DNA from 3 places in the Anoxybacillus sp. FSL W8-0382 genome. Region 2 is predicted to be linked to each of the others. Evidence: riboswitches for the same ligand, from Rfam matches in the RefSeq annotation. Region 2 holds a riboswitch; each other region holds the start of a gene.
The links. A riboswitch is a leader RNA that binds a small molecule or an ion and turns the genes downstream of it on or off. The one in region 2 is predicted to bind thiamine pyrophosphate.

Region 1 (10,459 bases), 920 kb from region 2:
ATATCAACCTTTTAAACAATGTCATTCGTGGACGAGATATTCATTTCGCTCAACGAGGAAACGGTATTCACCTATTGAAGACAAGCGGGGTTGTTGTGCGAGAAAATCATATTTCACGTGTGCAAGATGGCATTTATTTAGATTGGGCTAAACATACAATGATCGAAAAAAACGAAGTAACGAATGCACGCTATGCCATTCATTTCATGTATGCTGAAGACGGGATGGCAAAAGAAAATGTGCTCGCAGAAAATATTAATGGAATGATGATGATGATGTCCAAGCAGTTTACGATTGGATATAATACGATTGCTAAACAATTAGATTATCGTGGATACGGAGCGCTCATTTACGATAGTGAACATGTAGTGATGCACAACAACACCTTCCGTTATAATAGCACAGCTTTATCGTTACAAAACGCACGTCATTGTCATGTAAAAGATAATGAATTTATCGGTAACTATCGTGCATTGCACAGCTTATATGAAAATCCCAACATCATTGTTGTGAAAAATAAATTTTTAGGAAATATGGAAGATGCACTTATCCAAGGAGCGCCCATTACATTTGATGACGGAATAAAAGGGAATTATTGGGATGCTTATCAGTTTTATGATTTCAATGATGATGGAGTCGGTGATACCCCACATCGCATTCGTTCTATGTATAGTCGACTGCTGCGGAAATGGCCAAGTGTGCAATTTTATTTTCAAAGTCCGGCGTTATCACTTCTTGATACAACGGAGTCATTTTTTACGCAAGCACAGGCGCAAGGGGAAGACCGCTTTCCACTTATAGAAGTCGATCGCAATAAAAACGAAACAATCGAAAGATCGTGGAAACTGTTGCTGTTTGGAAGCATTTTATTTGTAAGCAGCTTGCTTATGATTGGATATGGAAGGAGAATGACATATGAAAAAAATTGCTAGCCTTTTCTTTGTATGTTTTCTCGTCGCATGTAGTGGAGCGAAAACGTACGAGCCTGAAGAAATTAATCCAGATATTGATGTATGTGTAGTTTGTAATATGAGTATAACAGCAGAACCATATGCTACAGAAATAATTTTAAAAGATGGAACGGTGCATAAGTTTGATGATATTGGGTGCATGATCGAGTGGATGAATAAAAGCAAAGAGGACATTGCAAAGAAATACGTTCGCGATGTAACAAACGGGGAGTGGATTGAGCTTGAGCACGCTGTTTTTGTATACAATCCAAATTATTGGACGCCGATGAATTATGGAGTCGTTTCATTTGCAAACGAAAAACATGCCAAAGTATACATGGAACAAGAAGGAAATGGAGAGTTATGGACGTATGAGCAATTAAAAAAACATCGGTGGGGATTTGAACAATGAATACAGCGATAAAGTACCAATGGATGATGATGATTCGTAGCAAATGGCTTATCACTTTTGCCGTTTTGTTTGCCGTTTTATCATCAACTGTGATCGCAAGTAGCGGACACGAGGCATCAGGAGTATTTACACGTTCGACCGCGGCTTTATTAAATTTGTCCCTTTTGCTTGTCCCACTCGTTGCTTTATTAGCAGGTAGTTTGTTTATTGCGGGGGAAAAGGAAGACGGCCGATTATCGCTTATATTAACATATCCGGTTTCCACTCACTCTTTAACGCTTGGTTTATATGTGGGGAGCTGCATATCATTATGGACAGTTGTTGCGCTCGGGTATGGAAGTGCAAGTATCGCTCTTTTTGCAACAGGAGGGACGTGGTCGACGTTTGTTTTCCTTTCATTTGTATTCACCATTGTATTAACAAGTATTTTTTTAGCGATTGCTTTATTCGTTGGACTTGTTGCCTCTAATCGTTTACAAGCCCTCGGCATTAGTTTATTTATTTGGGCGTTTTCCGTTTTATTTTATGAATTTATCGTATTATTTTTATTATCAGTTGTTCCAAAGCAATGGACCATTTTTTTATTTGCTTTATCTATCATATTGAATCCGGTTGAACTCGTGCGTGTTTGGACCGTGGCTGCTCTGAAAAGTAGCGCACTATTTGGTCCGCAATTATATGAATGGTCAAAATGGGCAGAGAGTGCAAGTGGCCAGCTTACCTTTATTGCAATCGCATGCATATGGATCATTGTGCCGTTGTTTTTAGTAAACGTATGGATGAAACGAGGGAAACGTTATGCTTGAAGTGAGACAATTGACGAAAATATATAACGAACAAAATAAAGTAGAAAACATTTCTTTTTCTGTTCAAGAAGGACAATGTTTAGCGTTATGCGGCGGTAACGGTGCAGGAAAAAGCACGATTATTAAAATGCTAATCGGACAGCTCCCACCGACGAAAGGAGACATGTATGTAAACGAACAACCAATTCAAAACAACGACAAGCAATGGTTTTCGTTTATGCCGGATCATCTTCAATTTCCCCCGCTTTTAACAGGTTATGAAGTGTTATCTTTATTTGGACAATGGCAAGGAGCAACAGACGAGCGGGTGAAACAATGTTTAGATGTTGTCGGACTGACGAATGATCAACATAAGCAAGTAAGGATGTATTCAAAAGGCATGCAACAGCGGCTCGCTTTTGCGCAAGCGCTCTTAGCGGATGCCGCATTGCTTATTTTAGATGAACCAACAAACGGTTTAGATCCGTATTGGGTATGGGAATTTAAACGACTTATTCGTTTGGAAAAGGAAAAGGGAAAAGCTATTATTTTTTCGACACATATGCTGTCAATAGTTGAGGAAATTGCAGATACTGTCGTATTTATTCATCAAGGACAAATGCTTATATACGATTCGGTTTCCGCGCTTTGTCAAGATGGAAAATCGTTAGAGTCTATATTTTTTGCACAAATTTCACAACATATGTCATACTGAAAAAGTAAGCAAATATTGCTTGCTTTTTTCATTCGAAGGGGGAGGTAAAGTGTTAAAATTATACGTCATTCGTCATGCTGAAACAGAGTGGAATGCACAACAACGCATGCAAGGATGGAAAGACTCGCCTTTAACTGAAAAGGAAAAAAACAGGCAGCACTTTTACACGATCGGTTTCGTACAGTTCCGTTTACTGCTGCGTATTGTAGTCCAAGTGATCGTACGAAAGAAACAGCACAAATTGTTTTAGGGCAACGTCATGTGCCAATATATTTTGATGAACGGCTACGTGAGATTTACTTAGGTGATTGGGAAGGGAAAACGATTGCAGAAATTGCGCAATCCGACGAGCAAAATCATTATCATTTTTATCATGATCCAGATGCATACAAGCCGATTATTGGCGAGACGTTTTTTGATGTTCAACGTCGAGCTGTTGCTACGATCCAACATATAGCTAAAAATCATTCAGAAGGTCATATTCTTGTCGTTACACATGGTATGGTGATTCGCACGCTTCTTGTATATTGGAAACAACAAACGCTTGCGGAGTTGTGGAAAAATAGCCGTGTATACGGTACGAGTGTGACGATCGTATCGTTTGACGGGGAAAAGTGGGATATGGAATGTGAATCAGACATTTCACATCTTGAAAGTGGGCTGACACATTTATGAGAAAATGGATTATGTTTTTTACGGCAATTGTCTTTATTGTCGGTTGTACATCGCAAAATAAAGAGAAAACATTTGTTACGACAGTAGAATATGTTGTTGATGGGGATACAGTAAAAATAAAAAAAGATGGCGAAATCGTAACGGTTCGTCTACTAAATATCGATACCCCCGAAACGTATCGCGAAAAACAGGCGTATGGCGAAGAGGCAAAACAATTCGCTAAAGACGTTTTGCTTCACAAAAAAGTGACAGTTGAACTAAGCGCAAAAGAACAACCGTACGATCGTTATGGTCGATTGCTTGCGTACATATGGTTAGAGGATGGAACTTTATACCAAGAAAAAATTGTACAAGAAGGGTTTGCGCGTGTTGCTTACGTATTTGAACCGGACACAAAATATGCAAAAAAATTGTATAAAGCACAAGAAAAAGCAAAAAAAGCAAAAAAACGAATATGGAGTGTCGATGGATACGTGACAGAAGAAGGATTTAATATGAGTGTATGGTTAAATAAAGCTTCGTAAATGTGAAAAGGGCTGGATGAAACAGCCCTTTTAATGTGCGAGCATCGCTTGCATATCTTCTTCTACATCGCCGATAAGTTTGAGACCGAACATGTCTTGTAGGACGCGTAACACACTTTCAGAAATAAAGTGCGGTGCTTTCGGTCCAATTCGAATGTCTTGAATGCCTAAACTAAACAATCCGAGTAAGATTGCAACTGCTTTTTGTTCAAACCATGAAAGAACGATGCTGACCGGTAACTCATTGACCTCACAGCCGAATGCTTCCGCAAGCGCCATTGCAATTTTGACAGTCGAAATCGAGTTGTTGCATTGCCCTAAATCAATATATCGTGGAATGTTCGTGCCAGGAACAACCCCGTAGTCGACATCGTTAAAGCGGAATTTCCCACAGGATGTCGTTAAAATGACAGTGTTTTTCGGTAACGATGTAGCTAACGTGCGATAATATTCACCGCCTTTTCCAGGAGCGTCGCAACCTGCGATAACGAAAAAGCGTTCAATTTTTCCTTCTTTTACAGCTTGAATAATTTCTGGTGAAATTTGAATTACAGTTTCGTGATGGAAACCAGTCACTAACGTTTCATCCGATTCAATGTTTGCTTCTGGAAGTTGTAGCGCTTTCTCAATTAACGGCGTGAAATCATCGTTTTCGATTTTTTGCACATGTTCTAATCCGGCTACATCATATGAAAACATGCGATCAGCATATGAACCTTTTATCGGCATGACACAGTTTGTTGTCGCTAAAATAGCACCAGGGAATTTTTCAAATAGGCGACGTTGATCGTACCATGCTTTTCCGACATTTCCTTTCAGATGTTTATATTTTTTTAATTGTGGGTAACCATGTGCTGGAAGCATTTCGGAATGTGTGTAAATGTTAATTCCTTTTCCTTCTGTTTGTTTTAATAGTTGTTCAAGGGCAAATAAGTTATGTCCTGTAACGAGAATACATTTTCCTTCAATTCTATTTTGCGTTACACGAACAGGTTGAGGAATGCCAAGTCGTTCTGTATGTGCTCGATCGAGTAGTTCCATTACGCGAATGGCTGCTCTTCCGACTTTCATCGCCATGTCTATATGTTCTTGTACGTTAAAGTTAGAGTTTGTTAACGTCATATATAACGCTTCATGTGTCGTTGTATCAACGAACGGATCGGTATACCCAAGTTGATGGGCATGCGTGCGATATGCTGCAATTCCTTTTAATGCAAATACGATCGTATCTTGCAAACTTGCAATTGTTTCATCTTTCCCGCAAACTCCAACAACAGTACATCCCCCTGTTGGTGTTTGTTCACATTGATGACAAAACATGATGACCCCTCCTTTTCTTATTGACACTTTAACAATAGGAGAAAATATGTACGTCGTAAGTGATACATATCACACTTTCATACAAAAATGTGAACGGAATTTGACAATAATCCATATTGAATCAAGAGAAAAAATGTATTAAAATGAAAGAAATTTGAATCAATCAAACTACTAGGGGTGCCGGATGGCGATGGCTGAGAGGAAAACGCGCAATCAGTTTTCCAACCCTTTGAACCTGATCTGGTTTGTACCAGCGGAGGGAAGTAGGCTATGTTTTCAGTACGCAAACTAGTCGACTCTGTCCGACTAGTTTTTATTTTTTTTAGGGGGAATGAATGATGAATGTAGGACAATGGTTAACGCGTGTTAGGAAGGAGTCACCACTCGTACATAATATGACAAATGTTGTGGTGACCAATTTTGTTGCGAATGGTTTGCTTGCTGTAGGCGCATCTCCTGTTATGGCGTATGCAAAAGAAGAAGTAGCGGATATGGTTCGGTTAGCTCGTGCTTTAGTGTTAAACATTGGCACGCTAAACGAAACAGACGTAGAGGCGATGTTAATTGCCGGAAAAGCAGCAAATGAGGCAAACATTCCTGTCATTTTCGATCCTGTTGGAGCTGGTGCGACAGCGTACCGCACCGAAACAGCCAGACGTATATTACGTGAAGTAAACATTTCGATTTTACGTGGGAACGCATCGGAAATTGCGAGCATTGCGGGTGAACAAGTACGTACAAAAGGAGTCGATGCAGGAGACGTTCAAAGTGACCTCGTGGATGTAGCGAAAAAAGCAGCACTCATGTTTCGCTCTGTAGTTGTTGTCACAGGGAAAGATGATGTAGTAACCGATGGAGAACGTATTGTAATCGTCTCAAATGGTGATGCGATGTTAACGAAAGTAACCGGGACAGGTTGTTTGTTAAGTTCGGTATTAGGTGCATTTGCAGGTATAGGAGACGATATGATGATGTCATCAGTTGCTGCCCTCGCTTATTACGGTGTGGCGGCTGAAAAAGCAGCCAAACAAGCAAAAGTACCTGGTTCTTTTCAACTTTCTTTTTTAAATGCTTTACATGAAACGAGCGCAGAAGAAGTTGATCAATACGCGCGTATTCAAGGGGAATAAATGATGAAGCAGAAGCTATCGTTGTATTTCGTTATGGGAAGTATCGATTGTACGAAAGATCCGCTCGCTGTGCTTGATGAAGCAATTAAAGGCGGTATTACAATGTTTCAGTTTCGCGAAAAAGGAAAGGGGGCGCTTACGGGGATTGAAAAATACCGCTTAGCCGAGAAATTACTTGAACGATGCCGAATGTATAATATTCCTTTTATCGTGAATGACGATGTCGATTTAGCCCTCGCTTTACAGGCAGATGGCGTTCATGTCGGTCAAGAAGACGAAGTAGCTGAACGCGTTCGCGATCGCATAGGAGATAAATATTTAGGCGTATCTGTTCACAACTTAAATGAAGTAAAAAAAGCGCTTGCTGCTTGCGCCGATTATGTTGGATTAGGTCCGATTTTCCCAACTGTTTCCAAAGAAGATGCAAAGCAAGCATGTGGACTGACGATGATTGAACATATTCGTGCCCATGAAAAACGTGTTCCACTCGTTGCGATCGGTGGAATTACAGAACAAACAGCCAAACAAGTGATCGAAGCGGGTGCAGACGGAATTGCTGTCATTTCGGCCATTTGCCGTGCTGAACATATTTACGAACAAACAAAACGACTATATGAGATTGTCATGCATGCAAAACAAAAAGGCGACAGATGATGTCGTCTTTTTGTTTTGTTCTGTGCAGGATTTTATTCATATATGTCGAAAGAAAATAGCGAACAAACGAAAGAGGGGATGGAGAAGATGGAACATATCGTACTATCATACGAAAATCGCGTCGCAACCATTGAATTGAATCGTCCGAATGCGCTAAATGCCTTACATGAACAAATGTTAACAGAGTTGTTACAAGCGTTAAAAGAAGTTGAAGCAAGTGAAGCGGATATCGTCATCATTCGTGGGCGTGGCAAAGGATTTAGCGCAGGGGGCGACATTAAGACGATGTTGCAATCAACGAATGAACATTCATTCATTGAAGTGATGGAAACGATTAAACAAATAGCGATGACATTGCATCAATTGCCGAAACTAACGATTAGCTACATACATGGTGCCGCTGCAGGATTAGGATTTAGTTTAGCCCTTGCTTGCGATCATGTAATCGCAAATGAACAAGCGCGCGTTGCAATGAATTTCATTGGCATTGGTTTAGTTCCAGATGGTGGGGGACATTTCTTTTTAAATCGAAAAATTGGAGATGTCAAATCAAAACAAATCATATGGGAAGGAAAAATAATGAGTGCACAAGAGGCATATGAAGTGGGACTCGTTGATGAAATCGGTGATGAACAAGCGATTCAGCACAAAGTGAATGAATGGCTAGCAAAACCGATTCGTGCGATGATTGCGACGAAGCAGTTATATGCTCGTTTAAGCGAACAACAGTTGTTTAACACGTTACAAATGGAGACAGCGTATCAAGCGGAAATGCGCAAAACAAAAGACCACGAAGAAGGGATTCGAGCATTTTTAGAAAAGCGACGTCCGCATTTTAGCGGAAAATAAAAAATTTGCAAAACTTTCATGATTAATCACGCAGGAAACCCCCGCTTTCAAGCATGGGGAGGAATGCGTTTTTTTGTTTATTTTGAATGATTGTGTAAGCACCTAAGTACCATTCTGGAAACAAACCGATTCGGTTATGAACATTGCCGATCACTTTGCGACGAATAATATATTGCTCACCAATTTCCCCCGATACCATATCCATTAAATACGCGCGTAACGTTTGTTTTAAGCGATCAATCGTTGAATGATTATCAATAATGCGTCTTAAATGAGGCATTTGCCCAACTTGATCGTAAAACGCATTGACGATTCGTTCGACATGTTTAGCAAAAAGTGGGCGAATCGAAGTAAGTCGTTGTACATCTTCCTCTGTTAATTTGACGAACGCAACTTGTTGCTTCTGATCGCTTGAGGCGAGTTGGCGATAATATGTAGCAACATGTTCAGTGGTAGGAGAGCGAGAAGTTGTATTTTCTTTTTCTTGTTGGTGCTTTTTGCGAAAAAATTGCATGGCTCCACGTTCATTAAAAAGAGCATGAAACGGACATTTTGACATCGCATTCCCTCCAATTTTCATAAAAAATTCCCCAAAAACATTATATCATGTGCAAAAAAAGAAGAAGGAAAATTTTTATGTTATTTCCGAGGGAAGCGCAAAAAATGACAAAGTTTTCCCTGCTTGTCGAACAAAGAAGAACGAAGTAGAATGTTTATTTATGAACAATAAGAATAGAGGAGAGAGAAGCGATGAGTAAAAAAATTTTATATTTATTTTTTGTGCTAGTGGGAGCTATAGTTATCATTTTTGCCAATATGAAGCATAACATTTATACGTTCATGTAAAATAGGTATTTCCATTAGTACATGTATACCCCTTGATACATACGCTAGTAATGTAACGAAATTCAATACGAAAGGGGTATGAAATATGCATTGTCGCCCAAATATGATGCCGCCAATCGTTCATCCGACGAAGTGCTGTACACAACATCAAATACAAACAACGATTGTGCCGCACATTCATCCGTCACATACGACGTATGTGAACCATCATGTATTTCAACATCAACATTATTTTCCGCATACGCAATCTGTTGTAAACGATGTATCCCATCAACATGTTGTTTGTCCAGGGCCTGGTCCGTTTCCACGTCCATTTTAACCGAAGGCAATTCGCCTTCGGTTTTTTGTCGAAAAAAAGACGAACTTTGTGAAAATGAAAAATTGACAACGACTGCTTTTTTTGAAAGAATAGGTGTAGACATGGATAATTGAGGTGAGCAAACGTGCTTTCGGATCGCATCAACTTAACAGCAAAAGACATTCTTGAAAAAGAGTTTAAAATAAGCATGCGCGGATACAATCAAGATGAAGTTGATCGCTTTCTTGATTTAGTCATTAAAGACTATGAAACATTTCATCAAATGATTGAACAATTGCAACAAGAAAATGCAAAATTGAAAAGCCAATTGCAGGAGGCACAAAAACGTCAGCCATCTCAAACAGGGACGACGAACTTCGATATTTTACAACGTCTTTCCAATTTAGAAAAACATGTTTTCGGAAACAAACTTTACGAATAAATATTCCAACCTTTTCTATTGATTTGGCTTATCGTTTCGGATATACTAGCATATGCTTACATGAATCATGTTCGGGTAATCGCTGCGATGTGTATGCATCGTAGAGGAAAGTCCATGCTCGCACGGTGCTGAGATGCCCGTAGTGTTCGTGCCTAGCGAATTCATAAGCTAGGGCAGTCTGGCGTTGCGCTGGGCTGACGGCAGGGAAAGAGCCTACGTCCTTCAACGGATATGGCTCGACTACCTTTAAAGTGCCACAGTGACGTAGTCTTGCTGGAAACGGCAAGAGTGGAACGCGGTAAACCCCACGAGCGAGAAACCCAAATGATGGTAGGGGCACCTTCTCAAAGGAAATGAACGGAGAGAAGGACAGGCGTGCAGCCTGTAGATAGATGATTACCACCGAAGTACGAGGCGCAAGCCGTTTGCAGTACGACGGAACAGAACATGGCTTACAGAACATGGTTCATGGCACCACTCTCCTGCATTACGTCAGGGGAGTTTTTGTTTTGCAGACATGAGGGGAGAGCGTGTTGTGAAGAAACGGATGTCGACGTTGTTTGAAACAGATACATTTTTAGCTATTGCCTATACTATTATTCAAGAGGCAGATGAAGGAATAATTGTTACCGATGAAAATGGGCATATTTTATTAGCTAATCCGGCCTTTGAAACGGTAACAGGCTATACACAAGAGGAAGTGCTCGGAAGGAAGACAAATATTCTTCGCTCCGGATTGCATGATCGTACGTTTTACGAAAACATGTGGGAAACGTTACGTGACCATGGGATTTGGAAAGGAGAAATTTGGAATAAAAGAAAAAATGGTGAATTGTTTGTTGAATGGTTAACGATTAAG
Region 2 (10,459 bases):
TCGATCATTGACGATAATTTTTTGTGTTGGCACATTTGCTTCAAGCAACTTTTCCACAATCATGCTAATTTCTTTCGCTGAGCGATGCTTTTCACGAATATGAATGTAATCGACATATGAATGGACGAGCGATGAAATATGAACAAACGTGTCCATCGACTGATTGCCTGTTGAGATGAGATGAAGTTCTTTCATCTTACCGCACATCCTTGATCGCAACGTATGGGAACACATCTGCCATGTAGTAGCCAACAGCAACAATGACACACATGGCAACAAATAAATACACATCATATCTTCCGAGCGTCACTTCATAATAAAACGTCCGTGTCCGCTCATTCGTAAACCCTTTCGCTTCCATCGCCACCGCAATGCGTTGAGCGCGGCGAATGCTTTGCGATAAAAGCGGAATGGCATATCGTTTCATGAGTTCAAGTTTACCGCGAAATCCTTTCGCTTTGGCAGCCCGTCGCACCTTTAGCGCTTGATGAACCGTTTGAAATTCTTCTAACATGATCGGCAATAAACGAATAGCTGCTAAAAAACTATACGCATATTTCGGTTTCACTTTCGCTTGTTGCATAAGCGAGTAAAATAAAAGCACCGGCTTTGTCGTGAGCGCAAACATTAATCCGAAAATCGCAAACAAAAGCGTACGAAAGCCGAGGTGAACGCCGCGGTAAAAACTTTCTTCGGTAATATGAATCAGCCCCCAATGAAACCACGTCGTCTCCCCTTTTCCAAACAAAATCATCGACGACGACGTAGAAATGAAAATGAACAAAAACGGAGCAAAAAATAGAAGCATATGCTTCATCCGATAACCGCTAAACAACATAAATAAGGCGGTAAATCCGATTGTCCAGTTGATGAGTACGTTCGGATTATGGACAAAAACAATCACAACAAACATCGGCAAAAAGAAAAGCAATTTCGCTGTCGGATTCGTTTGATGCAACCATGTTTCGCGATGGTCAATGCTCCATCTCATCCTATTTCACCTCGTACAAGCATCCGCGGTGCAATCATTTCATCAGCGACAAGCTTTCCGCTTTCAATGATCCATCGTCTTGTCGCGAATTCAGACACGATACGTTCATCGTGTGTTACCATGACAATTGCCTTTCCTTGTTGCCGGTATGCTTCAAGCCATTCGAGCAGCGCAAACGTATTTTTTGCATCTTGCCCGAACGTCGGTTCATCAAGAAGCAATAGGCGATGTTGCTCCGTCACCGACGCAGCAACACTCAACCTCCGTTTTTGCCCCATCGACAATTGATACGGGTGCAAATGACGCTGCGCGCTCAAATGAAACCGTTTAAGCAATCTTTCGACTTCCTCGGCTACTTCATGTTCTGGACGTTTTTCAAGACGGAAAGAGTACGCTAACTCATCATCTACACGATTTGTAACAAATTGAAACTCGGGGTTTTGGAACACAAAAGCAATGTTGTCATATAACAATTCTTCATGTTTGACAAGCTCTCCTTGCCAATACATATCACCTTCTGTTCGAATAAGTTTCATTAAGCTTTGCAACAACGTACTTTTCCCTGCACCGTTTTCCCCTGTAACCGCAATCCATTCACCCGAATGAATCACTAACTCTTCGACCGCTATTTTTTCTTCTTTTTGTCGAAAGCCGCGAAGCGACTGTACATGTAAAAGAACATCCCCATGTGCATACGGTTGTTGCGCTGTTTTTGGCTTTTTATACGTTTCCCACACGTCTGGATGCCAAATCCCTTGTTCTGTAATAAACGAACGATACGTTGAAAAAATTTCATTCGTTCCGCCGTCAGCGATGATCTCACCATGTTCGTTAAATAAAATGATGCGCTCGACAAAGTCGAGAATGTGATCAATTTTATGTTCAACAATGACAACGGTTCGATCCTCCACCACTTCTTTTAACGTTTCCCACACCGCTTTTGTTCCTTCTTCATCAAGAAGTGCTGTCGGTTCGTCTAAACATAACACATCAGGTTCAAGCGCTAAAACTGACGCAATCGCTAACCGCTGTTTCATTCCTCCAGATAATGTTTGAATCGGTACATGAACGTGCGGGAGACGGAGGCGCACAAGACGAAGCATGCGCGCGATTTTTTCTTCCATCTCTGCACGTGGCACACCGAGATTTTCGAGAACAAAAGCCATTTCTTCATCAACATACGGCATACAAAACTGGGCATCGGGATCTTGAAACACATAGCCTACACGATTTGGAATGTGCAGTTTACTCGCTTTCATCGGCACATCGATCGAGCGCGGAATAATGCCCGCCATCACTTGCAAAAGCGTGGATTTTCCGCATCCCGATGGGCCTAAAAGCAACACTTTTTCTCCTTTTTTAATCGAAAGCGATACATCGGTAAATAACCGCTTTTCTGCCCCCGGAAATTTTAAGCGCAATTGTTCGATATGGATCAATGATGTCACATCCTATTTATCAAGTGAGTCGTAATCTTCTTTTGTCGTCGGACGCAACAATTGCGTCACACCTGTCGCTTCGAGCGCTTTCACAAGCGAATAAGCAAATACACCAGCAATGATGATCGCTCCAATGAAACGCGCACCGATAAATAACGTTAAATTCCACCATGCTAATTGGTCGATATATCCTTTGTAAAAATCAAGCACTAATGAAGCGATCGTTGAACCAACCGCTGCAAGCGACACAACCGCCACATCAAAACGTTTATAGCGGAAAGCAGCGAAAACAAGCTCGGCGAGTAACCCTTGCACAAAGCCGTAAAATAGCACCTCAAGCCCCCATTCAGAACCAGCTAAAAACTCTCCTGATGCCGCAGCCACCTCCGCAAGTAGCGCCACTCCTGGTTTACGAATTAATAAATAGGCAACAGTTGCCGCAATAAACCACATGCCATAAATGAGTTGATCAAGATGAAGTCCAAGCGGTTTCACCGCATAGTAAAGCGGTCCCCACACTTTATACACAATCCCAAACACAATCGCCACCACAACGGTCGTTAATACGTCTGTTAATTTAAGCCCTTTCGTTTGCATAAACATCCTCCTCTTCAATTGGCCAACGTTCTAATTTGTACGCCATTTCCCAAAATAAATATTCATATTGACTGCTGATCACAAAGTGTTGCTTCATCCGCACTAACTCTTTTTCGCTAGCTGTTTTTGCGATGTCGTTTAAACGCGCAATTTGTTGTTCGACAAGCTGTTTGAACCAGTCAGAGCCGTACGCTTCAATCCATTGTGCATAAATTGGATGATTCGGCTTACAATGTTTTAACCGCTCACCAATTTCGTAATACAACCAATAGCACGGTAAAATGGCAGCTAATACATCGCCAAAACGTCCTGCAAACGACGCGCGATACATGTGGGACGTGTACGCATACGCAGTTGGAGCAGGAACAAACGAAGCCTTTTCTTCTTCTGTAATGCCGAGCTCTTTCATAAACGTTTCATGTAAACGAAGCTCAGCCTCATACGTACTTTGCGCATGATGCGCCATGCTTGCGGTCGTTTGTAAATCATCAGCCATCGCCCCGCCAAGCGCTTGCACTTTTGCAAAGTGTGTCAAATAATATGAATCTTGTAATACATAATAGCGAAAACAACGTAAATCAAGTGTTCCTTCCCCGATCTCCTTCACGAACGGATGATGAAAGCTCGCTTCCCAAATCGGATCGACAGCCTTGCGCAACTGCTCTGAAAACAACATAACCTCTCCCCCTTAAGAAAAATAAAAAACCACTTTCTTTGCGCAAAGAAAGTGGTTGTAAACGATGGAAATTAATAAAAGACACACTTCGCACCGTTTCCACTTCCCTACGCTGGTATGATCCAGATCAGGTTCTAAGGGTCTCAAAGGCACACTTTGATCTCAGCCTATCTAAAGGCCCCCCTAGTGGAATACATTTGCATCATTCACTTTGTCACTAATATTAGCATATTTCATGGAATTGTCAAATATTTTTCTCCACCATTTGCGCGCATCGTGTTCTTCCTGTATGCTAAAGTAGCGAATATATAGTCAGGAGTGGGATGTATGGCAAATGTATTTTTAAAACGAAAAAGAAAAAAGCGGCTCGAGCTTGGACATCCGTGGGTGTTTCAAAGCGAAGTCGATTATATTGAAGGAGATTTTGAACCGGGGGATTTCGTCAACGTATATAACCATCAACGTCACTTTTTAGCGAAAGGATACATTAATCCAAAATCACAAATGATCGTGCGCGTGTTAACGCAAAATCCAAACGACGAATTAAACGCGCAATTTTTTATGAACCGTATTCGTCAAGCATGGGCGTATCGCGAACGGATGATTCCGGGCGTTCGTTCATGTCGCGCCGTTTATGGAGAAGCCGATTTTTTACCTGGGCTCATCGTTGATAAGTACGAAGATGTGCTCGTTGTGCAAATTTTATCGCTCGGCATGGAAAAAAGAAAAGAATGGATTTTACAAGCGCTTCTTGACGTTTTTCAACCGAAAGCGATTTATTTGCGCAACGACGTTCACGTGCGCGAATTAGAAGGATTAAAACAAGAAAAAGGATTTTGGTACGGCACGTGCGATACGAACGTACAAATTGAAGAAAACGGCGTGAAATACATTGTCGATATCGAAAACGGACAAAAAACAGGATTTTTCTTCGATCAACGTCAAAATCGTGCTGCCATCAAGCCGCTGATTACAAGCGAATCAACCGTGCTCGATTGTTTTACGCATACAGGTTCATTTATGTTAAACGCCTGCTTATACGGAGCAAAACATGTGACCGCTGTCGATATTTCTGAACATGCGATTGAAACAGCAAAGCGAAACGCAGAGTTAAACGGATTTACAAATGTGGATTTCGTCGTTGCGAACGCGTTTGACTACTTACGCGAATGCGTACAACAGGGGAAAAAATGGGATGTCGTCATTATTGCCCCACCAGCGTTTGCAAAATCCGCTCATGCGGTGCCAAAGGCGCTTGCTGGCTATAAAGATATTAATTTAAACGGCTTAAAGCTAGTGAAAGACGGCGGCTTTTTCGTGACCGCAAGCTGCTCGTACCATGTGCACCCTGATATGTTCCAAGCGATGGTTACGGAAGCAGCGTTTGATGCGAAGAAAATTTTACGTCAAATTCATTGGAGCGGTGCAGGATATGACCATCCAAAACTACTTGCCGCCGATGAAGGCGATTATTTGAAATTTGCCATTTACGAAGTGCATTCACGCAAATAAACGTGAAAATCCCCTTTTCCATGTCGGAAAAGGGGATTTTCATTATTTCACCAAATATACACGCGCTTCATACGGACGCAATGTAAAGCGTGTCGCATGTTTATGCGGTTTTACATCGTAGTTTGTTAACACAAGTTGCTCGCTATTTAATTTCAATGAATCGTAACGATACATTGTTTTTCGGTCTGTTAAGTTCACGATGACGATCGCTTTTTCATCACCTAACGTGCGCGTATACGCATAAATTGCTTTATGGTTTTCTAATATTAAATCGTATGTTCCGTAAACAAATACGTCATGCTGTTTTCTTAGTTGAATCATGCGTTTGTAAAAGTTTAACACAGAGTTCGGGTCGTGCAACTGTTTTTTGACATTAATTTGTTTATAATTTTCATTCACACCAATCCACGGTGTTCCTGTCGTAAATCCGGCGTTTTCTTCATCCGACCATTGCATCGGCGTGCGTGAATTGTCGCGGCCGTTTTTCCAAATCCATTGCATCACTTCTTCATGTGAACGCCCTTTAGCACGTTCAATACGATAATAATTTTTGATGGCGACATCGTCATATTCATCAATCGTTTCAAATCGGACGTTCGTCATGCCAATTTCTTGCCCTTGATAAATAAACGGCGTTCCTTGCATAAGGAAATATAATGCTCCTAATGCTTTGGCACTTTCAACAAGATATTTTTCGTCATTTCCCCACGTCGACACGGAACGAGGCTGGTCATGGTTTTCAAGGAATAGTGCGTTCCAGCCAACACCTTCTAATCCTTTTTGCCATTTCGTTAATACACGTTTTAATTTCCGAACATCAACACCGCCATCTGTTCCTTTTTGCCAAAGTCCAAGATGCTCAAACTGAAAAATCATATTAAAAATGCCGTTTTCTTCACCGACCCAATCTTTTGCCTCCTCGACCGTTACTCCGTTCGCTTCTCCAACTGTCATGATGTCATAACGCGCAAACGTTTGCATTTTCAACTCACGAAGATAGTCCATAATCCCTTCTTGATTCATATGTCCGTCAAATGAAGGGACATAGTCAAGCCCTTTGGGATTTGGTAAATCAGGGAGACCTTCTTTTTTCTTAATGTGTGAAATCGCATCAACACGAAACCCATCAATGCCTTTATCGAGCCACCAATTAATCATATCATATAACGCACGACGAACATCTTCATTTTCCCAATTTAAATCCGGTTGCTTCGTTGCAAACACATGCAAATAATATTGATCCGTCGCCTCGTCATATTCCCATGCCGAGCCACCAAAAATGCTTTCCCAATTGTTCGGTTCTTTGCCGTTTTTTCCATCGCGCCAAATGTACCAATCGCGTTTTGGATTGTCGCGTGACGAACGCGATTCAATAAACCAAGGATGTTCATCGCTCGTATGGTTAATAACGAGATCTAAAATGACTTTCATGTCGCGCTTATGAATTTCTTCAAGCAGTTGATTGAAATCTTCCATCGTGCCAAACTGCTCCATAATATCTTGATAATCGCTAATATCGTAGCCGTTGTCGGCATTCGGCGATTTATAAATCGGGCAAATCCATATGACATCGATTCCAAGGTCTTTTAAATAATCAAGCTTCTGAATGATTCCTTGTAAGTCTCCGATCCCGTCTCCGTTCGAGTCCATGAAGCTTCTCGGATATATTTGATATGCAACCGCTTCTTTCCACCAAGCTCTTTTCACGTAAAAACCTCCTCAATCCATTCAAACTAAATCGCTTTCAATAATCTCTACTCTTTCATGTTAATACACAAACGCTCTCGTTAAAAGAGGAAGTTGCACTTTTTCATAAAAAATTTCATTTTATGTGTGCAAACGGTTTACATACGAACAAAAATAAGCAACGATTGATCATCGTTGCCTGTTATATACTTATAATTTTATTCCATTTCATTCACTTTATTCGTCCGATTTGAAATTGTAATGCGACCGATAAACATCGCAAAAATAAAGCCGATGCCAACGAAGATCAATCCATATAAAAATACATCGCTCAACGCATCAACAAGCGTTTGTTTTAATATAGGCACAAACATTTGTTGCATTTGTTCAGGAATTTTTTTTAACGTATCCGGATTTAAAATGACGGAATATACGCTTTGCGGGTTCGATTCAACAAGTTGCTTAAATGAATCTGTCATCGCTTGCGCTTGCGCTGGCAATTGTTCTAACAACGGAAGAAACTTCGCTTCTAATAAATCTTTCGAACGATGATTCATAATCGCTCCTAACAACGTCGCTCCAAACGTTCCACCAATTTGTCGGAAAAACTGGCTTGATGATGTTACAATGCCAAGCTGCGACTTCGGAAATACTTCTTGCAACGCGAGCGTGATAACTGGGTTGACGAATCCTAACCCAAAACCGAGCGTCGCCATAAATGACATCGCTGTCCATTTATTCGTATTGACATCCATCGTTGACAATAAGAAAAAGCCAAGCGCCACAAGCACCATCCCAACAATCACTTGCGGGCGAACACCGATTTTTTGTACAAGTCGTCCACCGATCATACTTGCGATAATAAGCGCAAACATCATCGGAAACATCATCGTTCCTGATTCTGATGGGCTCATGCCAATGATGCCTTGCATAAAGAGCGGTACAAACATAATCGCTCCAAACATGCCGACAGACATAAAAAACCCGACGCTATTAAGCACAACAAACGTTTTATTTTTTAATAAATGAATCGGCATAATCGGCTCTTCTGCTTTTCGCTCTACAAATACAAATAAACTAAAGAAAACGACCGAGCCAGCTAGTAAAGAAATAATTTGCCACGATAGCCAATCGTATTTATCGCCACCGAACGTTAAGGCAAGCAACAACGAAACAACGGCTACAACCATCGTAAACATGCCTGCCAAATCAAGCTTTACTCGCTCAGCGACGCGATGATTATGCAAACCGAGCGAAATGAGAACAATGGCTAATATACCAACAGGAAGATTAATGTAAAATACCCAACGCCAATTTAACGAATCGACAATCCATCCACCCACTTGTGGCCCAAGAATAGATGCTAATCCAAATACGCCGCCGAACACGCCTTGCCATTTCGCACGCTCTGCTCCTGTAAACAAATCACCAATGACAATCATCGCCATTGGCATCATAATCCCGCGCCAATTCCTTGAATAGCACGGAAAATAATGAGTTGGGTCATCGTATCCGCCATGCCGCATAGCGCAGAACCAATGATAAAAATCGCTAGTCCCGAAATATAAATCGACTTTCGACCAAACAAATCGGCAAGTTTTCCCGCAATGGGAACAATCGTTGTTGATGTGAGCATGTATGCCGTTGTTAGCCATGCCATCATGCTCAGTCCCCCAAGTTCTCCGACAATGCGCGGCAACGCTGTGCCAACGATCGTTCCATCGAGTGCACCAAACAACATGGCAACAAGAAGCCCCGTAATTAAAATACCTCGTTTTTGTTGTATATTCGCAACACTTGTTTGTATCGCTGCTTGTTCTTTCATACGTCTCACTTCTCCTCTTTTTCGTTTATCGCAGCAATTTTTTCGATAATATAGACAAACTGTTCAAGCTCATCAAATTGTAATCGGCTTAAATAACGCTCAATAATTTTTCTTCGCTCCGCTCGTGCATGCTGAAGCATTTCTTTCCCCTTTTCAGACAATTGCACATACACGACACGCCGATCCTCTTCATCTCGATCACGCAATACAAACCCACTTTTATATAAGCGATCGATCATCGTAGTAATGGCGCTCGGTTTAACAAACATTTCGTCCGCTAATTCACTTACTGTACATTTCCCGCGCTTTGAAAGCAAATTTAAAATAAAAAACTGCGGTTTCGTTAAGCCGATTTCCTCCTTTGCTAAATCCGCGGCCAATTTGCGAAGGGCTAACGAAAACGCATGCTCTAATCGCTCAACGAGTACAGTAAACGGCGTCCGCTCCATACACACCCCACCTTTTTAACGATATAAATATTTAACATAGTTAAATATAAACGAAAGAAAATATAAAGCCAATCAATTATTCCTGACGTATCAAATGATGCACTCGCTCATACATTGTCATAAGTCCTGCGGTAATATGTCAAGGTGAAAAATCATCGAAATTGGAAATTCGATTGTCCGATGACCCGAAAAAAGGCAATACTTAAGAAGCCCAGTCTTGTCTTATGTCATTAACTGGGTTTTAATGCAAAATCAGTTAGATCGATACCCCTATCGATCTTCCCCCTTTCTTGGCGTGTAGATTTGACCGTTGCGTAGCAGCGCATCGATCACACGCACGAGTTTTCGAGCGGTGAGGACGAGGGCTCGTTTGTGTTGGTGCTTTGGTACTTCCTCATACTTCTTCCGGTAATAGGTGCGAAACGACGCATCATGCCGTTGTACCGAGTTGGCAGCCTCCACTAGGTAGTAACGGAGATAGCGATTGCCGGAACGAATGAGGGAAGTCTCCTCGGCTTGGAACCGACCGGACTGGTGCTTAGACCAAGTCAAACCTGCATACTTTGCTAAGGCGGCTTGGTTGTCAAAGCGCTCGATTTGTCCAATTTCGGCTAAGATGCCAGCGGCGTAGACCGGACCAATGCCGGGAATCGTTTGTAACGTATTTGGGATGCCTTCCAAATGGCGAGTAATCGCTTTATCTAGCTCTTTAATTTGCGCTTGAAGGCTACGGATGGATTGAATCGATAGCCCTAAAAGCAAGTCGATGGAATCCTCGACACATTTGGAAAGCCGATACGACGAACGAGCCGCCTTTTGAATGGACTTGGCGATGCATTCCGGATCGGCAAAGCGATTGCGTCCTTTTTGGCGCAAGAAGTCAGCGAGCTGTTGCACGTCCATCTGACTGATTTCGTCTAAGCTAAACGACTCGAGAAGAAGCTCTAAGATGGCATGTCCGAACACGGAGCTGTCCACCTCTTGGGTAAAGGAACTGCACTTGTAAAACAAGTGTTGGAGGAAGTACTGCTTTTCCCGAGTCAGCTGATGGACGAGATGATAGCGCATGCGCGTGAGCCGTTGAAGGGCGATAAACTGTTCTTGCATGACAGCTGTCACTTTCAAACGGCCAAAGCGAAGCCGATCGGCGATGATCCACGCATCGATGCCGTCCGTTTTATCCAAGTCAGTGTACGCTTCTTTAAATTTGCGAATGAGCTTTGGATTGATGGTAAACACCTTGACATTCCAAGACTTCAGCTCCTCCTGTTGGTGGAAAAACAT
Region 3 (10,459 bases), 650 kb from region 2:
CATGTTGGCAACGCCACACAGGCGAGCGAGTTACGGCGAAGAGCACTATAATGTTTCCCATCTGTTAATTTGTATTGCTTAATAAGCGTATCAATTTCTTCTTTTTTCTCGCTTGGCACGTTCGCAATGACTAAGTTTTGATTAGCTGTTAAGCGAAAGTCCCCTGTATGCACTTTTGCAATTTCTCGCAAGCCTGTCATTAACGGATAATCATCTGTATCTTTCACCCGACCACCTTCGACAAATAGGGTAAAATGCCACGTCCCGTTTACCCCTTCAACCCAGCCGTAGCGATCGCCGTTATGCTCGAAATGATATGGGCGCGCTTCCTCTAGCTTCCATCCAAGGCGGTTCTCTAGCTCAGCCTTCACTGCTTCTAGGCCGAGGCGATCGATCGTGTATTTAAATCGAGCATGTTTGCGCACAGAACGATTCCCATAGTCACGCTGAATCGTGACAACTTTTTCGGCGACATCAATAACTTGTTCAGGTTTACAAAAACCGATCACCTTTGCTAGCTGTGGATATGTCGTACGATCGCCATGCGTCATTCCCATCCCCCCACCGATCGCTACATTAAAACCAACGAGCTTTCCTTGTTCGACAATCGCAATAAAACCAAGGTCTTGCGAAAACACATCGACATCGTTTGACGGTGGGACGGCAATGCCGATTTTAAATTTCCGTGGCAAGTAAAGCGGTCCGTAAATCGGCTCTTGCTCTATTTCTGGTGTACCGGCTACTTTTTCTTCATCCAACCAAATTTCGTAATACGCCCTTGTTTGTGGCAATAAATGGTCACTTAACCTTTTCGCCCATTCATACACTTCCACATGTACTTCTGACTGATACGGATTCGGATTGCACATAACATTCCGGTTCACGTCACCACATGCCGCCAACGTTGTAAGTAGGGCATCATTAATCGCTTGAAGCGTTTTTTTCATATTCCATTTCAATACACCATGAAACTGAAACGCTTGTCGTGTCGTAAGCTTTAATGTCCCGTTGGCGTATTTTCTTGCTAGTTCATCCATCACAAGCCACTGTTCTGGTGTTGCTACTCCGCCTGGCGTACGAACGCGAATCATAAATTGATATGCAGGTTCTAACTTCTGTTTTTGCCGCTCTGCTCTTAAATCACGATCATCTTGTAAATAACTGCCATGAAATTTCATTAACCGGTTATCATCTTCTGGAATACCGGCAGTAATGCGATCTTCCATCGTTTCTTTTAACGTGCCGCGCAAATAGTTGCTCTCCCGTTTAATGCGCTCAACATCGCTCGGTGGTCCATCTGGTGGTGTTAATACAAACTTTTCCATTCATATCCCCCCTAATATACATCGCGCTGATATCGTTTTTGTTTTTGCATCTCAGCTATATACGCTTCTGCTTGTTCGCTTGTCATGTTTCCTTCTTTTTCAATCACATGAATAAGCGTTTGATGTACATCGCGCGCCATATGCTGCTTATCACCACAAACGTAAACGACAGCTCCATCTTCAAGCCAGCGGAACAGCTCCTTGCTTCGTTCTAGCATGCGATGCTGCACGTACACTTTTTGATCTGTATCACGTGAAAACGCAACATCCATTTTTGTCAACACACCATTTTTCAACCACGCTTGCCACTCTGTTTGATAGAGGAAATCCGTCACAAAATGTTGATCGCCAAAAAATAGCCACGACTTCCCTTTCGCCCCTATTGCCTCGCGCTCTTGCAAAAAGCTGCGGAACGGCGCAACCCCTGTACCTGGTCCAATCATAATAATTGGTGTATTCGCATCTTTCGGCAGTTTAAAGTTCGGATTGTGATGGATAAACACCGGAAGTTTATCACCAATGTGCAGGCGCTCCGCACAAAACGTTGAACAAACACCTTTACGTAAACGTCCGTGCGCTTCGTAACGCACTGCACCAACGGTGATATGCACTTCTTCTGGATACGCCGCTAAACTGCTTGCGATTGAATAAAAGCGCGGCTGCAACTTACGTAAAGAAGAAACAAACTGATCTGGCGACATATCCCACGGACCGAAATCGCGAAGAACATCGAGCACATCGCGCCCTTTCATATATTCCTTTCTTTTCACTTCTTGCTCAGCAGAAAGGAGCACATGAAACGCTTGATTACGTGAAAACGAAGCCAATGTTTGCAATAATTGCTCGGTTAACACCGTAATTTCTAATCGGGAAAGCAGCACTTCGCGTAACGATTCTTCTTTTCCTTCAACAGAAACCGGTGTGTCTGGATTCCATTTCATTTCTTGAATAATGAGATCGACAAGTTCTGGATCGTTTTTCGGGAAAACACCAAGCGCGTCGCCTGGTTCAAATACCAATCCTGAACCTTCGAGCGATAATTCAATATGGCGTGTTTCTTTGTTCGAGCCGCGTCCATTTAAATTGATATTTTCTAATACTTCTGCTTGAAACGGATGCTTGCGCGAGTAGTTAGAAACAGGTTTCACTTGCGACTGCTGGGGAAGGACGGTGACGGAACCCCCGCCTTGCTTATTCAACTCACTAAGCACCCCATCAAGCCACTTCGCCGCTGCTTCCTCATAATCGACATCACAATCAACGCGTTCGTATAACCGCTCTCCTCCGAGTTCTTTTAGCCGTTGATCGAAGTCTTTTCCTGTTTTACAAAAATGTTCATACGACGTATCGCCAAGCGCCAATACCGAGAAGCGCAGATGGTTAAGTTTTGGTGCGCGCTTGCTATGGAGAAATTCGTAAAATGATAAAGCATTATCTGGCGGTTCCCCTTCACCATACGTGCTAACGACAACAAGCAACGTGTCGATTTTTTTTAAGTCGTTTGGTTTGAAATCAAGCATCGATAAAACATGAACATGAAACCCATGGCTTTTGAGTACTTCTCCAGTTTTTTCTGCCAATTTTTGTGCATTTCCTGTTTGTGAGCCGTAAAGGATCGTTATTTCTTTCGATACGTGGGCTTCTTGCTGTACCGCTGTGCTCGCAAATTCGGTAGCAGCTAAATATCCGCTTAACCAAAGCTTTTGCGCTGGCGTTAATGTCGGCCAAAGTCGGTTGAGCAAGTCAACTTGTTGTTCGTTAAATGGGCTATTCGTCACTTGAAACGGCAACATCTTTCACCTCTCGTTTTTTTACTATTCCTATAAATTAAGTATGTTTTATTTGACTTTACCGCAAAAAATAAAATTAGTAAAATAAATATAAATTATCAGAACTATTTATTTTTTTAATGATTAAGGAGCGATAGCTGTGTACGACGAATTAAAAACATTTATGACTTTAGTAGAGGTGAAAAACTTCACAAAAACTGCGGAAATTCTCCATCTATCCCAACCGAGCGTCAGTTTGCACATTAAAAATTTAGAAAAAGAATTTCAAACGAAACTATTTATTCGTTCGCCAAAAAAACTACAAGTGACAGCGACTGGCGAATTACTTTACGATCGAGCTAAAAAAATGATTGCCTTGTACGAACAAACAAAACAAGATATTTTAGAATACCACGATTGTGTGAAAGGAACGTTGAAAATCGGGGCTAGTTTTACGATCGGGGAATATGTGCTTCCTTCTTTTTTACTTTCTTTACAAGACGATTATCCAGAACTACACTTCGAAGTGATGATTGGCAACACGAAGGAGATCGTCGAGCTTGTCCGTTCATATGAAACCGATATTGGCTTAATTGAAGGGCAAACGAACGAAAAAGAATTGGCTGTTTATCCATTCATGCAAGATGAGCTTGTCATCGTGGCTTCAAACGATCACCCGCTCGTTCACAAACAAGAAGTATGTATAAGCGATCTACAAAATCAAATATGGATTACGCGCGAATTAGGCTCTGGCACACGTGAATACTTTAACCATTTTATTCGTTCAAATGGATTAAAAATTAAATCGCTCATGATCATCAGCAGCAATCAAGGAATTAAAGAAACGTTAATGCGCGGAAACGGGTTAGCCTTTCTTTCACGTCATGTGATTGAGCGTGAATTAAAACAAGGTCACTTATCGATCGTCTGTTTAAAGCACCCCCCTTTTTACCGAACGTTTTCTTATCTTTATGCACCGACAATGAAAAGCAAAAAAATTGTTCATTTATTTATTGATTTTCTCGAACGAAAAAAGATGTAACGAGCACGGCTATCCTGCTCTGTTACACCCTTTTCGTCTTAATGCTCTGCTAGCTGTGACACTGGAACACGCTGTTGATTTTCCGAATTGTCTAAAAAATGGATTGTTGCCGTTTCCGCATCGACATGTTCGATATATACCGATTTTCCATTATACGTTACATTTTTCATATCGGGCGATTGAGCAATTTGTTGCGCACGTGTTACGTTCATGCTGTTTCCCTCCCTTCAAATGATTATTATCATCTACGCTTCACGTTAAAAATATACAAAAAAAGAGCACCCACAAGGTTGGTATGCTGCTCTTATTTTTTATACACATGAATCGAAAGTCCTTTTTTTCTCATAAACATATGTGAAAATAAAGGAAGAACAGGGCGAACATAGAAGTAATTGTTGATCTATAGAGGAGGGAGATAATGCTAGAAAGATGGTTGAAAGAGTCTTCGTATACAGTCGTATTTACTGGAGCAGGAATGTCTACAGAAAGCGGGCTTCCCGATTTTCGTTCGACAAAATCAGGACTTTGGCGCACGAAAAATCCACAACAATTGGCAAGTACGTATGCTATGCAACATAATCGAGACGAGTTTATCGCATTTTATCAATATCGTATTCGCACACTTCTTGAATGCCAACCACATATCGGACATACAATTTTAGCAAATTGGCAATCCACTATGCCTCCATTTTAACAAGTTTTTCATTTATAACTTTACAACATTTTTATCATATGTTAGACTATTTTTAAAATTCATAATTTATCATCTACTAGGGGAGTCCAATAGCTTGGACTGAGAGAAGAACGCGCAAAAGTTCTTTGACCCTTTGAACCTGATCTGGGTGATGCCAGCGTAGGGAAGTAGATGGCGCGAGTGTTCTTTACTTGTGCTATTTGCGGACAAGATCAGGTTCTCGTTATGGAGCCTGATCTTTTTACGTATTGGCGTTGCTCCAACTAAAAAATGAAAAGGAGCGATTAAAAATGAAAGACTTATTTTCATCAATGCCATTTCCCTCGAGTAAAAAAGTGTATGTGCCCGGAACGCGTGAAGATGTTCGTGTGCCAATGCGAGAAATTCAACTGTCGCCAACCAAGACAGGTACAACGATGCTAGAAAATGAGCCTATTCGAGTTTATGACACGAGTGGACCATACACTGACCCACTTTTCGCGCCGAATATTGATAAAGGATTGCCAAAATTAAGAGAAAAATGGATAACGGAGCGTGGCGATGTAGAAGAATATAGCCCTTCATTAGTGAGAACAAACATTCCTTTTTCACCTAGGCGTTTTCGTGCGAAAAAAGGGAAAGTTGTGACCCAAATGCATTATGCAAAACGAGGAATCATTACACCTGAAATGGAGTTTGTTGCTATTCGCGAACAGATGGATCCAGAGTTTGTTCGACAGGAAGTGGCAGCAGGAAGGGCAATTATCCCAGCTAATATCAATCACCCTGAGAGTGAACCAATGATCATCGGAAGCAAGTTCCATGTAAAAATTAATGCGAATATTGGAAACTCTTCTGTTACATCCTCGATGGATGAAGAAGTTGAAAAAATGCTTTGGGCTGTTCGTTGGGGTGCCGATACAGTCATGGACTTATCGACAGGAAAACATATACATGAGACGCGAGAATATATTATTCGAAACTCCCCTGTGCCGATTGGAACTGTACCTATTTACCAGGCGTTAGAGAAAGTGAACGGCATTGTCGAAAACTTATCATGGGACATTTACCGAGAAACATTAATTGAACAAGCCGAACAAGGCGTAGACTATTTTACTATTCATGCAGGTGTCTTACTTCGCTATATCCCACTAACAGTCAATCGAACAACTGGTATTGTCTCTCGGGGTGGCTCAATTATGGCACAATGGTGTTTAGCACACCATGAAGAAAACTTTTTATACACCCACTTCGAAGAAATTTGCGAAATTTTAAAAACTTACGATATTGCTATTTCACTTGGGGATGGATTACGTCCAGGCTCAATTGCAGACGCAAACGATGAGGCGCAATTCGCCGAGTTACAAACACTTGGAGAGTTGACAAAAATCGCTTGGGAACATGATGTCCAAGTGATGATCGAAGGTCCAGGGCATATTCCAATGCATAAAATTAAAGAAAATGTCGATAAACAAATTGAAATTTGTCACGGGGCACCTTTTTATACGCTAGGTCCTATCACTACCGACATTGCACCAGGTTACGACCATATCACCTCAGCTATCGGTGCAGCGCTTATCGGCTGGCACGGTACGGCCATGCTTTGCTATGTGACACCAAAAGAACATCTTGGACTACCGAATAAAGAAGACGTCCGCCAAGGAGTCATCGCCTACAAAATTGCTGCCCACGCTGCTGACTTAGCAAAAGGACACCCTGGCGCACAAACGCGTGATGATGCATTATCAAAGGCGAGATTTGAGTTCCGTTGGCAAGATCAATTCAACTTGTCACTAGATCCTGAGCGCGCACGTGAATATCACGATGAAACACTACCGGCCGAAGGAGCAAAGCTTGCTCATTTTTGTTCGATGTGCGGTCCGAAATTTTGTTCAATGAATATTTCTCATGAATTACAAAAAACACTACAAAGCGAAGGAATGAAAGAAAAGGCAAAACAATTTGTTGAATATACAAACATCATGCAAGCTGAGAGATAGCGCTCAGCTTGTACTTTTTTACAAAAAATGTTATTTAAGTCATATTCATTGACATTCCACTTACTATAGCTTAAATTTAAGTCGTAACTTTAAGTAGAAAGTATGGAAAGAGGTGACTTGCTTGCTCACAGATTTCATCATTTTTTTGTTAGGATTACTTCTAATCATCGGTGTATTAACAACGAAGTTTTCTTCTTGGCTAGGCGTGCCATCACTTGTATTTTACATACTCGTCGGAATGATTTTATCCAAATTTATATATTATGATAACGCTTTTCTCACCCAGATTGTTGGCATTTTTGCGTTAATCATTATTTTGTTTGAAGGTGGGATGAACACAAAGTGGAATACATTAAAAAAAGTTTTAGTTCCCGCTTCCTCCCTTGCAACGTTTGGAGTGCTAATTACTGCCATTTGCGTAGGCATATTTGCCAAATACATTTTACACGTCTCATGGGCCGAGGGATTTCTATTAGGCGCTATCGTTTCTTCGACTGACGCTGCAGCAATATTTGCTACGCTAGGAAGCGTCAATGTAAAACGCCGTCTCTCAGCAACACTAGAAGCTGAGTCGGGGATGAACGATCCGATGGCCGTTATTTTAACCCTCTCCTTGATTACATTTATCCAACAGCCAGAACTAACTATTTCCCACACCTTTCTCAGCTTTATTTGGCAGATCGTTATCGGTATTCTTGTTGGGCTTGGATTAGGAAAATTAACTGTGTGGTGTTTGAATAAAATAAATCTTGATTCCTCGGGATTATACCCCACTCTATCTTTATCATTTGCGATACTCTCTTATAGTATAGCAGCCCTGCTAAAAGGTAGTGGGTTTCTTTCGGTATATATTATGGGCGTTTTTGTCGGCAATGCACAACTCGTTTATCGCCATTCTATTTTTCGTTTTAACGAAGGGCTAGCATGGATGATGCAAATATTTATGTTCATTTTACTCGGACTACTCGTTTTTCCAAATGAACTAGTAAAAGTAGCATGGGAAGGTGTCGCCCTAGCTATCCTACTTATTGTTGTGGCAAGGCCGATCAGCGTCATGATAAGTACAATAAACATGAATTTCTCTATTAAGGAAAAGCTATTCCTTTCTTGGGCTGGGCTAAAAGGTGCTGTTCCGATCGTCTTGGCAACTTACCCACTTACCTCGAACATTGAAAATAGTCAGCTCATTTTTAATATTGTTTTCTTTATTGTGCTCATTTCCGCCCTTATTCAAGGATCAACAACTTCTTTTTTAGCCAAGCATTTAGGACTGCTACTCGGAGAAAAGAGGGAAGTGGCTCACTCCATCGAACTGATGTCAACGACGAAAGCAAATAAAGCAAATAAGGAAATTGTTGAAGTCCATATCAGTAATAAGCAGTCACATTTACTAAATATGACGATTAGCCAACTTCCATTGCCAAAGGATTGCTTAATTACGGCTATTATTCGTAATGATAAAATTATTACCCCGAAAGGAAACGTGAGATTACACGAAAATGATGTTGTTTATATATTAATCGAAAAAGGAAGAAGATCAGAGATTTATAAAATATTTTCAATTACCGAAGATACGTCATTCTAATAAAGACAAGAGCAGGACATTCCCCCTGCTCTTGCTTTCCTCTTCAATGCCTGTTTCGATTATTTCTACTGAAAGATCCCTTGTTGCCTAGACAATATCCCCAAAGACATTATATGCTCTTTTTTCAAATGCCAATATGTATAAAAAACAATAAACACAGCCGCTAAAACAAGTCCAACAACGCCACCGTTAAAATAAAGAAGCGTTAACGGATTTTCCAGCACCATGTTTGGATGTACAATACCGTAACTCAATTTCCATATGACTAAGCCATATATGAAACTGTTAAAAATAACATCCATCATGCGTCGTTCCGCTTTTAAAACGAACACACCATAATAAAAAAATAAATATGTCATAACCAAACTTGCTACAAGCAACAAATTTTCTCCTTGAATCATTTTTCCTCCTTCACTGACAACAGCTCCTTATAAAAAGCGCTTTTTTATATCCTCTGTCGGAACAAAGCAACAATCCTTCTTTCCGAACCAACGATACCTATTTTTCGCGATCCAATCATATACTCGATCGCGAATAGGAGATGGGATAAGAATAAGCCAATATAAGTACTTCCAAAACCCTCGCAAATGTTTGCATACGCGTAACGCTGCAGTAGATTTAACATAGTATGTAGATTCATCGATGAATACAAAACTATCGAGTTGTTGAGGGATATGATATTTCTTAAGCAACGCTTGACCTACTTCACTTTGCAACGAAGCAAAACGAAAATAAGCTTTTTCGTCTCTTTCAATAATAAACCGAACCGTTGCACTACAAAAATGACAAATGCCATCAAATAATATGATGTGCATAACCGACCAATCCTTCCCCTTCCGTTCATCTAACCTCTCCATTATAGCTCACCTATGCAACAAAAGAAAAACGTGAAGCTCGGCAACTTCACGCTTTTCATATCATAGCTAGAAATTATCCATACATCGTCCACATCCCGATATCATAAAAACCGAGTCTTTTATAAATGCGTCCCGCATTCGGATTGTCATAAAATAAACATAACGTTTTGCCTGCGCGAATGTAGTCTTGGATAACTCGTTTCATGATTTCGCTTGCATACCCTTTGTGACGATCATTCGGATCTGTGCAAACGCCGACAACCATCGCAGATAGCGTATTTTCTGCAGTTGTCGCAACAGACGACACCATGCGACCATCTTCCTCGATATAGTACACACGCCCTGTATTTGTTTCTAACGATTTGACAAGCATATCACGCGATGAAGGAAGCACCGAAAACTCAGCAATGCGACTGCGCAATTCAAGTATTCGATCGACATCATCAATCGTTGCTTGTTTTATTTCATAGCGGCTTTCCACTTCCGGAAATATGATTTCGTTACATTCGCAAAAATACGTCACACGCTTTTTTCCAAGTGATAAGAGAGGTTCAAATTTTGCGACAAGCTCGGTTTTGCCTGAGAGTCGAACAGGCTGAGCGGCATGTCTCATAATTTTCGCAAATCCCTCTATATCAAACTCCCCTGGAGCATATGGAATATACGAATCATAAAATCGCAACAATACAGCTCGCAACTCGCCATTCTCATCAAAGTCGCCCCACAGCTCTTGAAACTCTTGTTCATATCCAAACGCTTCAATATCACCGATAATAAAAAGATTCAATGAAGGCTCCTGCCTTAAAAAAGAAAACACAACATGATGATCTGCGCTATTCAACTTACGAATCATGTCCATCTCCCTTTACGATCAATATTAATTCTACTATAGCAAATATACACACAAAATTTTGTCGAATTTTGTCCAGACAAAACAAATGAAGTGTCGGTTTCGTCGTATGTCAAAAGTACTTTCTCATTATGATATAATGTAGAAAAAAGGATGTGGAAGAGATGGAAAAAGCACAACACGGTCGTATGTATTCATATAAAGAGATTCAGCAATGGGAAGGAAATTGGGAGCTGATTGACGGTGTCCCTTATTTGCTTGCATCGCCTTCGTATATTCATCAATATGTCGTCGGCGAACTGTATCTCGCCTTAGCTCCTTACTTCAAAGCACGTGGATGCCGCCTCATCTTGTCCCC

Region 1: another riboswitch for thiamine pyrophosphate. It lies ahead of thiM (hydroxyethylthiazole kinase); the one in region 2 lies ahead of tenA (thiaminase II).
Region 3: another riboswitch for thiamine pyrophosphate. It lies ahead of thiC (phosphomethylpyrimidine synthase ThiC); the one in region 2 lies ahead of tenA (thiaminase II).

What each region holds. Positions count from the first base shown of each region.
Region 1 is NZ_JBBOPX010000001.1:1,380,242-1,390,700, forward strand. It holds gene NSS60_RS07305 (right-handed parallel beta-helix repeat-containing protein) at 1-932, shown strand, start outside; gene NSS60_RS07310 (nitrous oxide reductase accessory protein NosL) at 916-1,362, shown strand; gene NSS60_RS07315 (ABC transporter permease) at 1,359-2,168, shown strand; gene NSS60_RS07320 (ABC transporter ATP-binding protein) at 2,161-2,862, shown strand; partial or broken gene NSS60_RS07325 (histidine phosphatase family protein) at 2,912-3,537, shown strand; gene NSS60_RS07330 (thermonuclease family protein) at 3,534-4,061, shown strand; gene hcp (hydroxylamine reductase) at 4,092-5,381, opposite strand; TPP riboswitch at 5,545-5,660, shown strand; gene thiM (hydroxyethylthiazole kinase) at 5,717-6,511, shown strand; gene thiE (thiamine phosphate synthase) at 6,512-7,165, shown strand; gene NSS60_RS07350 (enoyl-CoA hydratase) at 7,208-8,014, shown strand; gene NSS60_RS07355 (protoglobin domain-containing protein) at 8,037-8,573, opposite strand; gene NSS60_RS07360 (CotD family spore coat protein) at 8,946-9,179, shown strand; gene gpsB (cell division regulator GpsB) at 9,304-9,600, shown strand; RNA gene rnpB (RNase P RNA component class B) at 9,668-10,060, shown strand; gene NSS60_RS07375 (putative bifunctional diguanylate cyclase/phosphodiesterase) at 10,118-10,459, shown strand, end outside.
Region 2 is NZ_JBBOPX010000001.1:2,302,443-2,312,901, forward strand. It holds gene tenI (thiazole tautomerase TenI) at 1-195, opposite strand, end outside; gene NSS60_RS12155 (energy-coupling factor transporter transmembrane component T family protein) at 197-991, opposite strand; gene NSS60_RS12160 (ABC transporter ATP-binding protein) at 988-2,439, opposite strand; gene NSS60_RS12165 (ECF transporter S component) at 2,443-3,033, opposite strand; gene tenA (thiaminase II) at 3,008-3,703, opposite strand; TPP riboswitch at 3,791-3,898, opposite strand; gene NSS60_RS12175 (class I SAM-dependent rRNA methyltransferase) at 4,031-5,215, shown strand; gene NSS60_RS12180 (glycoside hydrolase family 13 protein) at 5,258-6,922, opposite strand; partial or broken gene NSS60_RS12185 (MDR family MFS transporter) at 7,120-8,726, opposite strand; gene NSS60_RS12190 (MarR family winged helix-turn-helix transcriptional regulator) at 8,732-9,175, opposite strand; gene NSS60_RS12195 (IS110 family transposase) at 9,446-10,459, opposite strand, start outside.
Region 3 is NZ_JBBOPX010000001.1:1,657,343-1,667,801, forward strand. It holds gene cysI (assimilatory sulfite reductase (NADPH) hemoprotein subunit) at 1-1,325, opposite strand, end outside; gene NSS60_RS08765 (assimilatory sulfite reductase (NADPH) flavoprotein subunit) at 1,337-3,118, opposite strand; gene NSS60_RS08770 (LysR family transcriptional regulator) at 3,255-4,136, shown strand; gene NSS60_RS08775 (H-type small acid-soluble spore protein) at 4,175-4,348, opposite strand; partial or broken gene NSS60_RS08780 (Sir2 family NAD-dependent protein deacetylase) at 4,555-4,809, shown strand; TPP riboswitch at 4,899-5,013, shown strand; gene thiC (phosphomethylpyrimidine synthase ThiC) at 5,121-6,809, shown strand; gene NSS60_RS08790 (potassium/proton antiporter) at 6,922-8,394, shown strand; gene NSS60_RS08795 (hypothetical protein) at 8,460-8,795, opposite strand; gene NSS60_RS08800 (thiol-disulfide oxidoreductase DCC family protein) at 8,823-9,251, opposite strand; gene NSS60_RS08805 (GNAT family N-acetyltransferase) at 9,325-10,104, opposite strand; gene NSS60_RS08810 (Uma2 family endonuclease) at 10,266-10,459, shown strand, end outside.